Regions from separate parts of the Allobosea sp. NPDC055594 genome, predicted to be linked through region 1. Evidence: predicted binding sites of a transcription regulator. Region 1 holds the regulator's gene; the other holds the start of a gene.
What was found. The regulator PhoB, encoded in region 1, activates phosphate uptake and scavenging genes when phosphate is short. The targets are predictions, from matches to a motif close to TGTCATNNANCTGTCAT.
Positions count from the first base shown of each region.

Region 2: a site for PhoB is predicted at 2,799-2,815, ahead of ACWGRX_RS20485 (esterase-like activity of phytase family protein). Genes of this name have one in related genera too.

Region 1 covers NZ_JBSHIO010000004.1:338,849-346,004, forward strand. Annotated here, with positions in the region: gene argF (ornithine carbamoyltransferase) at 1-576, opposite strand, end outside; gene ACWGRX_RS11135 (aspartate aminotransferase family protein) at 579-1,799, opposite strand; gene ACWGRX_RS11140 (GcrA family cell cycle regulator) at 2,340-2,894, shown strand; gene ACWGRX_RS11145 (NUDIX hydrolase) at 2,965-3,405, shown strand; gene ACWGRX_RS11150 (YnfA family protein) at 3,402-3,749, shown strand; gene phoB (phosphate regulon transcriptional regulator PhoB) at 3,797-4,495, opposite strand; gene phoU (phosphate signaling complex protein PhoU) at 4,525-5,247, opposite strand; gene pstB (phosphate ABC transporter ATP-binding protein PstB) at 5,286-6,092, opposite strand; gene pstA (phosphate ABC transporter permease PstA) at 6,117-7,007, opposite strand; gene pstC (phosphate ABC transporter permease subunit PstC) at 7,022-7,156, opposite strand, start outside.
Region 2 covers NZ_JBSHIO010000011.1:87,387-94,542, forward strand. Annotated here, with positions in the region: gene ACWGRX_RS20480 (argininosuccinate synthase) at 1-338, shown strand, start outside; gene ACWGRX_RS20485 (esterase-like activity of phytase family protein) at 536-2,737, opposite strand; gene ACWGRX_RS20490 (hypothetical protein) at 2,877-3,071, opposite strand; gene ACWGRX_RS20495 (hypothetical protein) at 3,068-3,295, opposite strand; gene ACWGRX_RS20500 (helix-turn-helix domain-containing protein) at 3,430-4,239, shown strand; gene ACWGRX_RS20505 (CsbD family protein) at 4,329-4,520, shown strand; gene dnaJ (molecular chaperone DnaJ) at 4,637-5,767, opposite strand; gene dnaK (molecular chaperone DnaK) at 5,898-7,156, opposite strand, start outside.

The DNA of each region.
Region 1 (7,156 bases):
CGGCGCCAGTTCCTCGGGCGTCGCGATGGCGAGCTCGAAATCGAGCCGGCCGGCGGCGTGCACCCAGGAGGTCAGGACATTGTTGGTGTCGCCGGTCCAGGCGATGCGCTTGCCCTTGATCGGCCCCTTGCGCTCCTCGAAGGTCATGACGTCGGCCATGACCTGACAGGGATGCTGGCGCTTGGTCAGGCCGTTGATCACCGGGACGGTCGCGTATTTCGCCATTTCGACCACGGAATCATGGTCGAGCATGCGGATCATGATCGCGTCGACATAGCGCGAGAGCACCCGCGCCGTGTCGGCGATGGTCTCGCGCTCGCCGAGCTCGATCTCCTGGCCGGTCACCATCATCGGCGAGCCGCCGAGCTCGCGGATGCCGACATCGAAGGAGACGCGGGTGCGCAGCGAGGGCTGCTCGAAGATCATGGCGATGACCTTGCCCTCGAGCAGGCGATCGCCCGCAGCGGCCGGGGTGCGGCGCCGCGCCTTGATCTCGTTGCCGGCGCGCAGGATCGCCTGCAGCTGCTCGCTGGAGAAATCGGACAGGTCGAGGAAGTGACGCACTGGAGTCCCCATACTCATTCCGCCGCCGGCCGGGCCAGCGTCGCCTCGACGGCGCCGGCCGCCTTGTCGAGCCGCGCGAGCGCCTCGCCGACCTCGGCATCGCCGATGATCAGCGGCGGCAACAGGCGCACGACATTGTCGCCGGCGGCGACGACGAGCAGGCCGGCGGCGCGCGCCTCGGCGACAAAATCGGTGTTCGGGGTGCGCAGCTTGAGGCCGAGCATCAGGCCCTGGCCGCGGATCTCCTCGATCACGTCGGGATGCTTGTCCTTGAGCTCGGCGAGCGACTGCTTCAGCCGCAGGCTGATCTGGGCGACGTGCTCGATGAAGCCGGGCTCGAGAATGACGTCGAGCACGGCGTTGCCGACCGCCATGGCCAGCGGATTGCCGCCGAAGGTGGTGCCATGCGTGCCGAGCACCATGCCGGCCGCCGCCGCCTCGGTGGCAAGGCAGGCGCCCATCGGAAAGCCACCGCCGATGCCCTTGGCGATCGACATGATGTCGGGCGCGACGCCGTTGTGCTCATAGGCGAAGAACTTGCCGGTACGGCCGACGCCGGTCTGGATCTCGTCGAAGATCAGGAGCAGGCCGTGCTCGTCGCAGAGCTGGCGCAGCAGCTTGAGGAAGCGCATCGGCACCGAGCGCAGGCCGCCCTCGCCCTGGATCGGCTCGATCATCAGCGCCGCGGTCTCCGGCGTGATCGCCGCGCGCAGCGCCGCCTCGTCGTCGAAGGGCACCTGATCGAAGCCGTCGACCTTCGGGCCGAAGCCGTCGATGTATTTCTGCTGGCCGCCGGCAGCGATGGTCGCCAGCGTGCGGCCGTGGAAGGCGCCCTCGAAAGTGACGATGCGGTAGCGCTCGGGATGGCCCTGCGCCGCATGGTACTTGCGCGCCATCTTGATCGCGCATTCGTTCGCCTCGGCGCCCGAATTGGTGAAGAAGACGCGCTCGGCGAAGGTCGCCTCGCAGAGCCGGCGGGCGAGCTTCTCGCCGTCCGGCATCGCGTAGAGATTGGAGGTATGCCAGATGCGCTGGGCCTGCTCGGTCAGCGCCTTGACCAGATGCGGATGGGCGTGGCCGAGCGCGTTGACGGCGATGCCGGCGCCGAAATCGAGATAGCGCTGGCCATCGGCGGTGATCGCCCAGGCACCTTCGCCGCGCTCGAAGGCGACGGGTGCGCGCGCATAGGTCGGCAGCAGAACGGAGGCATTGGCGGAAACGGAAGCGGAGCTCATGGAGCGAGGTCCTCGCGACGGAACGTAACGGAAAGCGCTGGGCGCCGGAGTGTGAAGCGGTGGTTCGGGGCGCGGCGGCGATCTGCCAGCACGATGCGACCCCGCGGCGACGTTATCGTCGCAGGCCTTTCCCGTTTTCTCGTCGCGCCGTCAGCCGCATCGCTCGAAAGTCCGGATCGCTCAAAACATAAGCGCCGCCCCAAGGGCGGCCGCATTGAGAAGACTATGCAAAAGCGGTCCGGCACTGTCAATTCCGGCCGGGCGCCGCAGCGTTGCCAAATAGACTCACCTGACTGCGGGATCGAAGCTTTGTCTGGGGAAAAGACGATTTCCGATTCGGCGACTCTTGTGGCCGAGTCAAGCCATCTTGTATGGTCGGCCTCGTCAGATACGACATCTCGTGCGGCGTCTCCAGTATCGTCAGTTCCGAGCGTAGCGGTTTCCGTTCTTCGACGGGCGCTGCCGATATCGGATTCCGCCATGATCTTTTCCTATGCGTCGCCGGGCTATGGCGAGGCATGACGAAGACAGGTGAAATCGATGAGCGAAGCTGGAGCCTGGACCGACGAACGCGTCGAACTGCTCAAGAAGCTCTGGAATGACGGACTGAGCGCCAGCCAGATCGCCGGCGAACTCGGCAGCGTCACCCGCAATGCTGTCATCGGCAAGGTCCACCGCCTCGGCCTTTCGGGCCGCGCCAAGAATCCCGGCTCGGCCGCGCCGCGCCCGCGCAAGCCGACGACGCGTCCGCCGGCCCATCCGATGGCGAGCCCTGCCGCCGCGAGCGGCGGCATGACCCGCGGCAACACGGCGCTCGCCCCGCAATTCGTCCCGGAGATCGAGGCGGAACCGGAAGCGGAGCACGTCCCGGCGGCCCCGGCCGAGGAGGTGGTGATCCCGTTCTCCGAGCGCGTCACCATCATGGACCTGCGCGAATATATGTGCCGCTGGCCGATGGGCGACCCGACCTCGCCGGAATTCCGCTTCTGCGGCGGCCGCTCGCTGACCGGCATGCCCTATTGCGGCTATCATGCCCGCATCGCCTACCAGCCGGCGGCCGACCGGCGCCGCGACCGCAGCAAGGTGCGCGCCTGACCCGGCACCCCTGTGTAGAAGAATTGAAGCCGGCCCTCGGGCCGGCTTTTCCATTGGTGGAGAGACGCCGATGCGCACCGCAGAACGTCCCGCGCCCGTCGAATATGCCTGCGCCCTGACGATCCGGGGCGGAGACATCCTGCTCGGACTGAGAGCCCCGCATCGCCGCAACAGACCGTCCTGCTGGGACACGATCGGCGGGCATGTCGAGCCCGACGAGACGATCGAGCAGGCACTGAGACGCGAATTGCAGGAGGAGATCGGTATCGAGCCGACCAGCTTCACGCGCTTGACCACCATCGAGACGACCGAGAGCGACGGCGTCACCCCGGCTCTGTGGCATCTGTTCGCGGTGACCGGCTGGGTGGGCGAAGCCCGGATCAGCAATGACGAGCACAGCGAGATCCGCTGGTTCGACCTCGCCGAGGCCCGCGAGCTGTCGCCGCTCGCCTCGGAAGCCTACCGTCCGGTCTTCGCCCGGCTCGCGGCCAGCTTCGCCGCAGCGCCATGACCAGTTTCGCGATCTATCTGGGGGCCGCGCTGGCCGAGATCGCCGGCTGCTTCTCGTTCTGGGCCTGGCTCAAGCTCGGCAAATCGGCCTGGTGGCTGCTGCCGGGGCTTCTGGCGCTGGCGCTCTTCGCCTGGCTCTTGACGCTGATCGACAGCGCCGCCGCCGGCCGGGCCTTCGCCGCCTATGGCGGGGTCTACATCGTCGCGTCGCTGGGCTGGATGTGGCTGGTCGAGAAGGTGCCGCCGGACCGTTTCGACCTCACGGGCGCAGCCCTTTGCCTCGCCGGCGCAGCGGTGATCGTCGCCGCGCCACGCGGAGCGTCGAACCTCCAGCCCTCATCCTGAGGAGCGATCGCAGATTGCGTCTCGAAGGATGAGGGCAGACTTGGCGCTCAGCTTCGCGCGAACGTCTCGTCGAAGGCGTAGCCGGCGCCGCGCACGGTGCGTAGCGGGTCCTTGGCGTCGTCGGGGGTGATCGCCTTGCGCAGGCGCCCGACATGGACGTCAACGGTGCGCTCGTCGATATAGACGTCGCGGCCCCAGACGGCGTCGAGCAGCTGGGCCCGCGAATAGACCCGGCCCGGGGCCTGCATCAGGAATTCGAGCAGGCGGAACTCGGTCGGACCGAGATGCAATTCGGCGCCTGCCCGGCGCACCCGCCGCGTCGTCCGGTCGAGCTCGAGATCGCCGGCGGTCAGCATGCCGACGACATGGCCGGGCTTGACCCGACGCAGCAGCGCCTGGATGCGGGCGATCAGCTCGGGCAGTGAGAACGGCTTGACCACATAGTCGTCGGCGCCGGTGGCGAGGCCGCGCACCCGCTCGGTCTCCTCGCCGCGCGCCGTCAGCATGATGATCGGCACCCGCTCCGTGTCGCGCCGGGCGCGCAGGCGCCGGCAGAGCTCGATGCCGGAAAGGCCGGGCAGCATCCAGTCGAGCAGGACGAGGTCAGGGGTATGGTCGCGCAAATGCAGCTCGGCATCGTCGCCGCGCGCGACGGTGTCGACCTCGAAGCCCTCGGCCTCGAGATTATAGCGGAGCAGCAGGGTCAGCGGCTCCTCATCCTCGACGATCAGGATGCGTGCAGGCATGTCGAGCCTCCGCTCAGGCGCCCATCCGCTCAGCCATTGGCCGCGGGCAGGTCGACCAGGATGTTGGTGGTGTCGAGCTTGGGCCGGCTCTCCTCCACCGACTGGCCGGTGATCAGGTAATGGATCGTCTCGGCGATGTTGGTGGTGTGATCGCCGATGCGCTCGACGTTCTTGGCGCAGAACAGAAGATGCGTGCAGAAGGTGATGTTGCGCGGATCTTCCATCATATAGGTCAGGAGCTCGCGGAAGAGCGAGGTGTAGAGCGCGTCGATCTCGTCGTCGCGGCGCCAGACCTCCATCGCCTTTTGCTCGTTGCTGGCGGCATAGGCGTCGAGCACGTCCTTGAGCTGCGCCTGGACCAGGCGGCTCATATGCTCGAGCCCGACCACGGCGCGGTGCGGCGGCGAGAACTGGCCGGAGATCGCGACCGCGCGCTTGGCGATGTTCTTGGCGAGGTCGCCGACGCGCTCGATGTCGGCGGCGATGCGGATCGCCGAGATCAGCTCGCGCAGGTCGTTGGCGAGCGGCTGGCGCCGGGCGATGGTCAGCACCGCCTTCTCCTCGACATCGCGCTGGAGGTTGTCGAGCCGCTGGTCGGCGGTGATGACCTTCTGGGCCAGCGCCGTGTCGCGGCGCACCAGCGCCACGGTGGAGTCGCCGAGCATGCGCTCGGACATGCCGCCCATCTCGGCCAGGCTGCGGCGCAGTCCTTCGAGGTCGGCATCATAGGAGCGGACGATATGGTCGGACATCGGGGCGAATCCTTCGAGGGCGAGCGGAACGGCAGGGCTCAGCCGAAGCGGCCGGTGACGTAGTCCTGCGTCTGCTTCTTGTTGGGGTTCATGAAGATAGTGTTGGTCGCGTCGAACTCGACGACCTCGCCGAGATACATGAAGGCGGTGTACTGCGAGACGCGCGCCGCCTGCTGCATGTTGTGGGTGACGATGACGATGGTGAAGTCGCTCTTCAGCTGCTCCAGCAGGTCCTCGATCTTGCCGGTCGAGATCGGGTCGAGGGCCGAGGTCGGCTCGTCGAACAGGATCACCTCGGGCTTCTGGGCGATGGTGCGGGCGATGCACAGGCGCTGCTGCTGGCCGCCGGAGAGCCCCATGCCGGAGCTCTTCAGCTTGTCCTTGACCTCGTCCCACAGGGCGGAGCGGCGCAGCGCGCCCTCGACGCGGTCGTCGAGCTCCGATTTCGGCGGCTTCTCGTAGAGGCGGATGCCGAAGGCGACGTTGTCGTAGATCGACATCGGGAAGGGCGTCGGCTTCTGGAAGACCATGCCGATGCGCGAGCGCAGCTCGTTGACGTCGACATCGTTGGAGATGACGTTGCGGCCGTCGAGCAGGACCTCGCCGGTGGCGCGCTGCTCCGGATAGAGCGAGTAGATCCGGTTGAAGATGCGCAGCAGGGTCGACTTGCCGCAGCCGGAGGGGCCGATCAGCGCGGTGACGTGGCGGTCACGGAAGCTGAGATTGACGTTCTTCAGCGCCTTGTGCTCGCCATAGTAGAAATCGAGGTTCTTCACCGCGATCCGGATCGGCGCCTGGGCGTCGAGGACCTGCGGGCTGAGTTCCAGGGTCGAGAGCATCGACATGTTCCTTCCGATCGGACGTGGTGCTCACTTGCCGCCGCGCACGATGCGCCGGGCGATAAGCGAGAGCAAAAGGATCGAGACGGTGATGATCAGCGAACCGGCCCAGGCGAGCTGCTGCCAGTTCTCGTAAGGGGCCGAGGCGAACTGATAGATCGTCACCGGCAGGTTGGAGACGCCGCCGACGAGGGTCGGCGAGAACCAGAAATTATTGTTCAGCGCGGTGAAGAGCAGCGGCGCCGTCTCGCCGGCGATGCGCGCCAGCGCCAGCAGGATGCCGGTGACCATGCCGGACTTCGCGGCCCGCCAGGTGATCGCGGTGATGACCACCGAAGGCGGGGCGCCGAGCGCAGAGCCGGCCTCGCGCAGCGGCGCCGGGACGAGGCGCAGCATGTCCTCGGTGGTGCGCACGATCACCGGGATCGCGATGATGCCGAGCGCGACGCCGCCGGCCCAGCCGGAATAGCCGCGGAAGGGCTCGACCAGGATGACGTAGACGAACAGGCCGATCAGGATCGAAGGCGCCGAGAGCAGGATGTCGTTGATGAAGCGGATCAGGTTGGCGAGCTTCGAGCCCCGGCCATACTCGGCGAGATAGGTCCCGGCGAGCACGCCGATCGGCGTCGCCAGCGCGATGCCGAGGAAGGTCAGCACGGCCGAGCCGACGATGGCGTTGGCAAGGCCGCCGCCCTCGGAACCGGGGCCGGGCGTCACCTGCGTGAAGGTGCCGGCCGAAAGCCCGCCGATGCCCTTCACCACCAGCATGCCGAGGATCCAGAACAGCACGGTGATGGCGACGAGGGTGAACGCCGTGGCGATGATCTTCATCAGCCGGTCGGCATTGCGGCGCGCCGGGCGGACGCGGCCCCAGGGCACTTCCGGGGTCATCGCGGGGGCGGCAGGAGGCGTCTGGTTCATCGGTTGCGCTTCCCTCAGAAGGACTTGACGCGCGCGACGAGGATACGCGCGATGACCAGGACAACGAAGGTGACGAAGAACAGGATGCAGCCGAGCGCGATCAGCGCGTGCAGCTGCAGGCCGAGCGCCTCGTTGAACTCGTTGGCGAT
Region 2 (7,156 bases), on a different contig from region 1:
CGCTCGACCGCGGCGCCGCCCATCTCAAGGACCAGATCATGCCGCAATATGCCGAGCTGATCTATAACGGCTTCTGGTTCTCGCCGGAGCGCGAGATGCTGCAGGCGCTGATCGACAAGAGCCAGGAATTCGTCACCGGCCAGGTGCGGCTCAAGCTCTACAAGGGCGGCGTCCACGTCATCGGCCGCTCGAGCCCGTATTCGCTCTACGACCAGGACCTCGTCACCTTCGAGGAAGGCGCCGTCGCCTATGACCACCGCGACGCGGCGGGCTTCATCAAGCTGAACGCGCTGCGCCTGCGCACGCTCGGCCAGCGCAAGAAGAAGCTGGGGCTGTGAGAGGTTCAAGGCGGCTGAGCCGCAACGGCTAACCTTCTCCCGGGTCGGAGGAGGTGGTGCGGAGCGCCTGATCAGGGCCCGCCCTCACCCACAGAATGGCGCTGCATCGCCCTCACGATCAGCGGCAGTCCCTCACCCCCTACCCCTCTCCGATCCGGGAGAGGGGTTTTTTGTGTCTACTCAGTACGCCGCCCGGCTTACTTCACGAGCTTGCCGAGGACGAAGAACTGGGTCTCGCCGGAGGAGTCGTCGACACCGTCATTATCGGTGACGACGAAGAGCTCACCGGCCTTGTCGAGCGCCATGCCCTCGACCTTGTCGAGCCCGTAGCCGCCGCGCTTCATCAGCTCCGGCGTCAGGTCGCGCAGCAGCGTCTTCTCGACCGTCGGGATGTCGGAAGCGCCGAGCGGCGCCGGCTTCATCCCTCTCACCGAGAAGCTCTGCAGCGTCTTCACCGCCCCGGCACCGAACTGGTTGTCACGCTCGATCACAGCGAAGCGGTCCTCGCCGAGATAGGTCAGCTCCGAAAGCCCCATCCAGGCACCGGCAGCCGGCGCGCTCAGCGGATAGTGCAGCACCCCCCAGCTCTTGTCGGCGGGCCTGTAGCTCAGGATCTTGGCCTTGCCCTTGGGATCGTCCTTCCATTCGCGCTGGACAGCGAGCCAGACGGTTTCGTCCGCGCCCGTGCCGGTGACAGCGACGCCCTCGAAGCCGAAGCGCGTGGCCTGCTTCTCCAGCGCCTCCGGCAGGAAGATTTCCTCCTCGACCTCGCCCTTGGCGGAAACGCGCAGCAGGATGTTCTTTGTCGGCTTCTCCTTGTGCTCGGGATTGCCTTCCGAGGCGAGCCAGAAGCCGCCACCAGGACGCGTTGCGATGCCTTCGAGGTCGTAGGCGGCGGGCTTGCCGTCCTTGCCGAGCGTCAGCGCGCCGGTGATCGTCGCCGGCTTCGCCGTCGCGTCGATTTCGAGGATGCGGGAGGGCGAATAGGCGCTGTCGGTGACGGCGAAGAGCCGGCCGGTCAGGCTCGGATGGGCCGCGAGGCCCGAGAGCGCCCCCCAGCCGAGCGGCACGCCACCGACATCGGCGGACTGAATGGCCGGATAGGCGGCCTGGGCCGCGCTGCGCTCGTAGATCGTCACCGCCGAGCGCGGCCCGCCCTTGGCACCGAGATCGGCCTCGGAGGCCGAGACGAAGAGGTTGCGCTGCGGGATGGCGAGCAGGCCCTCGGGAGCGATCCCGCCCGGCAGCGCCTGGAGATAGCGCGGGGCACGGCCAGCGCCCTCGTCCTTGAAGACGAGCACGAGGGAGGCCCGCTCCAGCCCGACGAAGATCAGCTGGTCCTCGCCATAGGTTCCGACCTCGATGCCCTCGGGCTCGCTGCCCTTGGCCGCCGAGCGGCGCTCCGGATAGTGTCCGAGCCTGATGGCGATATGGTCGACCAGTGCGCCGGAATCGAACTCGACCGTGCCGTCCTTGCGGAAGATGGTGAAGCCGCGCGAGCCGCCCTTCCAGTCGCCCTCATTGGCGGTGACGAAGCGGTCATTGTCGAGCCAGCGCACGGCATCGGGCTCGCGCGCCACCCCTTTCAGCTCCTCGACCGGACTGATCTGGCCGTCGCGGGTCTTGTCGATGCTCTTCAGATCGACCGCACCGGCCGGAAAATGGGCAACGAGCTTGCCGGTCCCGGTGTCGACGATGGCGAGGTGGTTGTTCTCCTGCAGCGTCACCACGGCGAGTCCGTCCTGGTTGACGTCGACGAATTCGGGCTCGGGGTCGGTTGGCTCGACGGCGGTGATGCCGGTGAGGTCGACGACTTGCTTCGAGGCACAATCAGCTTCGCCGTCCTTGAGGCCGATCAGGGTGAGGTTGCCGGCCGGCAGCTGCGGCAGCGCCCCCTTGTCCAGTTTCTCGTCACGCTCGTTCTCGATGGCGATGACTATCTTGCGCTTGTCCTTGCTCAGCGCGATCGAATCCGGCTGGCCGCCGAGCTCGCATTTCGCCGTGACCTGCTTCGTCTTCAGATCGATGGTGGCGAGATGCCCGGTCGGTTCCTTGAAATTGTCGCCGGAGGTGACGATCGCGGCGAAGGCCCGGTCACCGAGGACGACCACCGAGGTCGGCTCGCCTTCGACGGACACGAAGCCCGCCGGCTTCGGCGCGCTGGCGGCGGCGATGTCGATCAGGCCGATGCCCTTCTGCTCGGCATCGGTATAGGCGAGCAGCGTGCCGGCCTCGTTGGCGGCGATGATCTCGGCGACGGTCTTCTGCTTGGGGTCGCGGCCGGCGGGGAGATTGCTGGGCACGGAGAAGGTCGCGATACGGTTGAACATCGGTTCGGCCAGAGCCGTACCGCCGAGCAGGACGGTCGCGAGGGCAGCGAAGGCGAGCGGTTTGCGCATCGGACGGGTCCTGTTCCGCAAGGCTTGAGAGAACGGCGGACCCTTCGGCTAATCAGTGCGGGCAACAGTTTCGTGACAGCTGAAACGAGATCGCCCCGCTTCCGGCTCGCCGGAAGCGGGGCGATCTCTGCCGGGGCATTCAAAGCCGGAGGGCAGCGGCCTCAACCTCGACCGGCGTCGACTTTTTGAGCCCGATCACCTCCAGCTCGGTGACGACCGCGACCACCGCGGCCTGAGCCAGGACGAAGGCGATGCCGAGCGCGGTCGGCTGAAACCAGCCGGAGACCAGGATCAGGATGCTGTCGGCGACCCAGAGGATGTTGATGCCGATCACCGGATGGCAAGCCGCGGCAGACGCACCCGACTGGCGAGGAAGGCGAGCACCGCGGCGCAGGGCAGCAGCACGATCCCGGCGCCGCGCAGGAACTCGGCCGGGAAGCCGAGCAGGCCGGCAAGCGCTCCGGCTCCGAAGCTGAGCAGCAGGCCGGTGGCGGCACAGGCGGCGGCATCGAGGACGAGGACGTTGCGCAGGAAGCTGGAGGACTGGATGTAGGCCATGGCTGTTCTCCGGTTTGGCCACCGTTCCGGGCGGCGCCGTTGTTGATGGTGGCCATGCTGACGGATGCCCGGAGGTCGGTCGATTAAGCCGGAGGTAATTGGAAGCCGGTCCGACCGGCGCTAGCTTGCCCCACATGAACCAGCACCAGAAACCTACGGTCGGCCATCTCATCCGCGACTGGCGCCAGCTTCGCCGGCTCAGCCAGCTCGACCTCGCCCTCGAGGCCGAGATCTCCCAGAAGCATCTCAGCTTCATCGAAAGCGGCCGCTCGGCACCGAGCCGGGACATGGTCCTGCACCTCGCCGAAAATCTCGGCGTGCCCCTGCGCGAGCGCAATGCGCTCCTGCTCGCCGCCGGCTATGCGCCGGTCTATCTCGAACGCTCGCTCGAGGATCCCGGCCTGCAGGCGGCCCGCAGTGCGATCGACCTCTTGCTGAAGGGGCACGAGCCCTATCCGGCGCTGGCGGTCGACCGGCACTGGACGCTGCTCGCCGCCAACGCCGCGGTGGCGCCGCTGCTCGCAGGCGTGACCGAAGCGGAGCTGCTGCGTCCGCCGGTTAATGTGCTGAGGCTCAGCCTGCATCCCGGCGGCCTCGCACCGGCGATCGTCAACTTCGCCGAATGGCGCAGCCATCTGATCGCCCGGCTGCGCCAGCAGATCCGCGCCACCGCCGACCCGGCGCTCGCCGAACTGCTGGCGGAGCTGTTGGGATATCCCACGCCGGACCTGCCGGCGCGCAAGGGCAAGGCTGGCGAAGACAGCGAGCCGCCGGTCGTCGTGCCGCTGCAAATGCGTTTCGGCGACAAGATCCTCTCCTTGATCTCGGCGACGACGGTGTTCGGCACGCCGGTCGACGTCACCTTGTCGGAACTCGCGCTCGAAACCTTCTTCCCGGCCGATCAGGCGACGGCGGAAGCACTGAGGGCGATAGCCGGCTCGTAGCGCGCAGCGTGCCGGGAACCTTCTTCGCGCCCGGCCGTTCCTTCGTCATCGCCGCTACGGCGGCACATGTTCGAGCGAGGAAACGACCGATGGGCAGCACAGCCGACAAGATCAAGGGCATGGCCAACGAGGCCGCCGGCAACATCAAGCAGGCCGCCGGCAAGGCGCTGAACAAGCCCGGCCTCGAGGCCGAGGGCTTCGCGCAGGAGCGCAAGGGCGAGGCCCAGCAAGCCGTCGGCAATGCCAAGGATGCGGTCAAGAAAGTGATCGACAAGGCCTGATCATCGCATCAGGTCCCGATCAAGAAGCGGGCGCCGAAAGGCGCCCGCTTTTTCGTATCCAGATCATTCGGCCGCAGCGACGCGTAAGGCCGGAATGGGGCTGCCAGCAGGGCGCCTCAGGCGGCGCCGCCGAGGCCGCCGAGGAAGTCCTTGACCCGGCCGAAGAAGCCGGCGCTTTCCGGATGGGTCGCGCCGGAGCTCTCGCGCTCGAATTCGAGCAGCAATTCGCGCTGACGGGCGGTGAGCTTCTGCGGCGTCTCGACCAGGACCTGGATGTAGAGGTCGCCGGAATCGCGCGAGCGCAGCACGCTCATGCCCTTGCCCTTGAGGCGGAACTGCTTGCCGGTCTGCGTGCCCTCCGGGATCTTCACCCTGGCCTTCTCGCCATTGAGGGTCGGCACCTCGATCTCGCCACCGAGCGCCGCCGAGGTCAGGCCGATCGGCACCCGGCAGAACAGGTCGGCGCCGTCGCGCTGGAAGATGGCGTGCGGCTTGATCGAGAGGAAGATGTAGAGATCCCCCGCCGGACCGCCGCGCAGGCCGGCCTCTCCCTCACCGGCGAGGCGAATGCGTGTGCCGTCCTCGACACCGGCCGGGATGTTGACCGAGAGCGTGCGCTCGCGGGTGACGCGGCCGGAACCATGGCAGCCATTGCAGGGATCGTCGATGACCTCGCCACGGCCGCCGCAGGTCGGGCAGGTGCGCTCGACCGAGAAGAAGCCCTGATTGGCACGAACACGCCCATGGCCGCCGCAGGTCGCGCATTGCCGCGATTTCGAGCCGGCCTTGGCGCCGGTGCCGCTGCAGACCTCGCAGACCACCGAGGTCGGCACGCGAATGGTCGCGTTCTTGCCGGCATAGGCCTCCTCGAGGCCGATCTCGAGGTTGTAGCGCAGATCGGCGCCGCGCTCGCGGGCATTGGCGCCGCGCGGACCACCACGGCCGCGACCGTCGCCGAAGAAGGATTCGAAGATGTCCGACATGAAGTCGGACATGTCGGCCGGACCGCCTCCGCCGCCCTGCTCGAAGGCCTGATGGCCGTAGCGGTCATAGGCGCCGCGCTTCTGGCCGTCGGAGAGGACCTGATAGGCCTCGTTCAATTCCTTGAACTTGGTCTCGGCCGCCTTGTCGCCAGGATGCCGATCCGGATGGCACTGCATGGCGAGCTTGCGGAAGGCGCTCTTCAGCTCCGCTTCGCTGGCGGTCTTCTGCACGCCGAGAATTTCGTAGTAGTCGCGCTTGGACATCAAACAGCAGCCCTTGCGCCCTCCTGCACCTCGCGGCGCAGGAGGGCGAGCTTTCCCTTCACAGGCCATTCCGCGAATGCAATGGCCGGGTCAAGCCCGGCCATCACGTTCTGCGGGGCGGCGAACGCGCTCAGGCGCTCTTCTTCTTGTCGCCCTTGTCGTCGCTGACATCCTTGAAGTCGGCGTCGATGACGTCGTCCTTCTTGGCGTCGGCTTCGTCGGCGGCGCCATCGGCGGCCCCGGCCTCGGCCTGGCTGGCGGCATACATCGCCTCGCCGAGCTTCATCGAGGCCTGCATCAGCTCATTGGTCCGCGAGGCGATGGCCTCGGAATCATCGCCGGCCAGCGCCGTCTTCAGAGCGTCGAGCGCCGTCTCGATCGCGGTCTTGTCGGCGGCCGAAACCTTGTCGCCATAATCCTTCAGCGACTTCTCGGTCGAGTGCACGAGGCTCTCGCCCTGGTTCTTGGCCTCGACCAGCTCGCGGCGCTTCTTGTCCTCGGCAGCGTTGGACTCGGCGTCCTTGACCATCTTCTGGATCTCGGCCTCGGAGAGACCACCGGAAGCCTGGATGCGGATCTGCTGCTCCTTGGCGGTCGCCTTGTCCTTGGCGGTGACCGAGACGATGCCGTTGGCGTCGATGTCGAAGGTCACCTCGATCTGCGGCATGCCGCGCGGGGACGGCGGGATGCCCATCAGGTCGAACTGGCCGAGCATCTTGTTGTCGGCAGCCATCTCGCGCTCGCCCTGGAAAACCCGGATCGTCACCGCCTGCTGGTTGTCCTCGGCGGTCGAGAAGACCTGGCTCTTCTTGGTCGGGATCGTGGTGTTGCGGTCGATCAGGCGGGTGAACACGCCGCCCAGCGTCTCGATGCCGAGCGAGAGCGGAGTCACGTCGAGCAGCAGCACGTCCTTGACGTCGCCCTGCAGCACGCCGGCCTGGACCGCGGCGCCGATGGCGACGACCTCGTCCGGGTTGACGCCCTTGTGGGGTTCCTTGCCGAAGAACTGCTTCACGACCTCCTGGACCTTCGGCATGCGGGTCATGCCGCCGACCAGGACGACCTCGTCGATGTCACCGGCCGAGAGGCCGGCATCCTTGAGGGCCTTGCGGCAAGGCTCGATCGTGCGCTGCACGAGATCGTCGACCAGACTCTCGAACTTGGCGCGCGAGAGCTTGATGGCGAGATGCTTCGGACCCGAGGCATCGGCCGTGATGTAGGGCAGGTTGATCTCGGTCTGGGCCGTGGTCGAAAGCTCGATCTTGGCCTTTTCAGCAGCCTCCTTCAGACGCTGGAGAGCGAGCTTGTCCTTCTTCAGGTCGATGCCCTGCTCGCGCTTGAACTCGTCCGCCAGATACTCGACCAGGCGCATGTCGAAGTCCTCGCCGC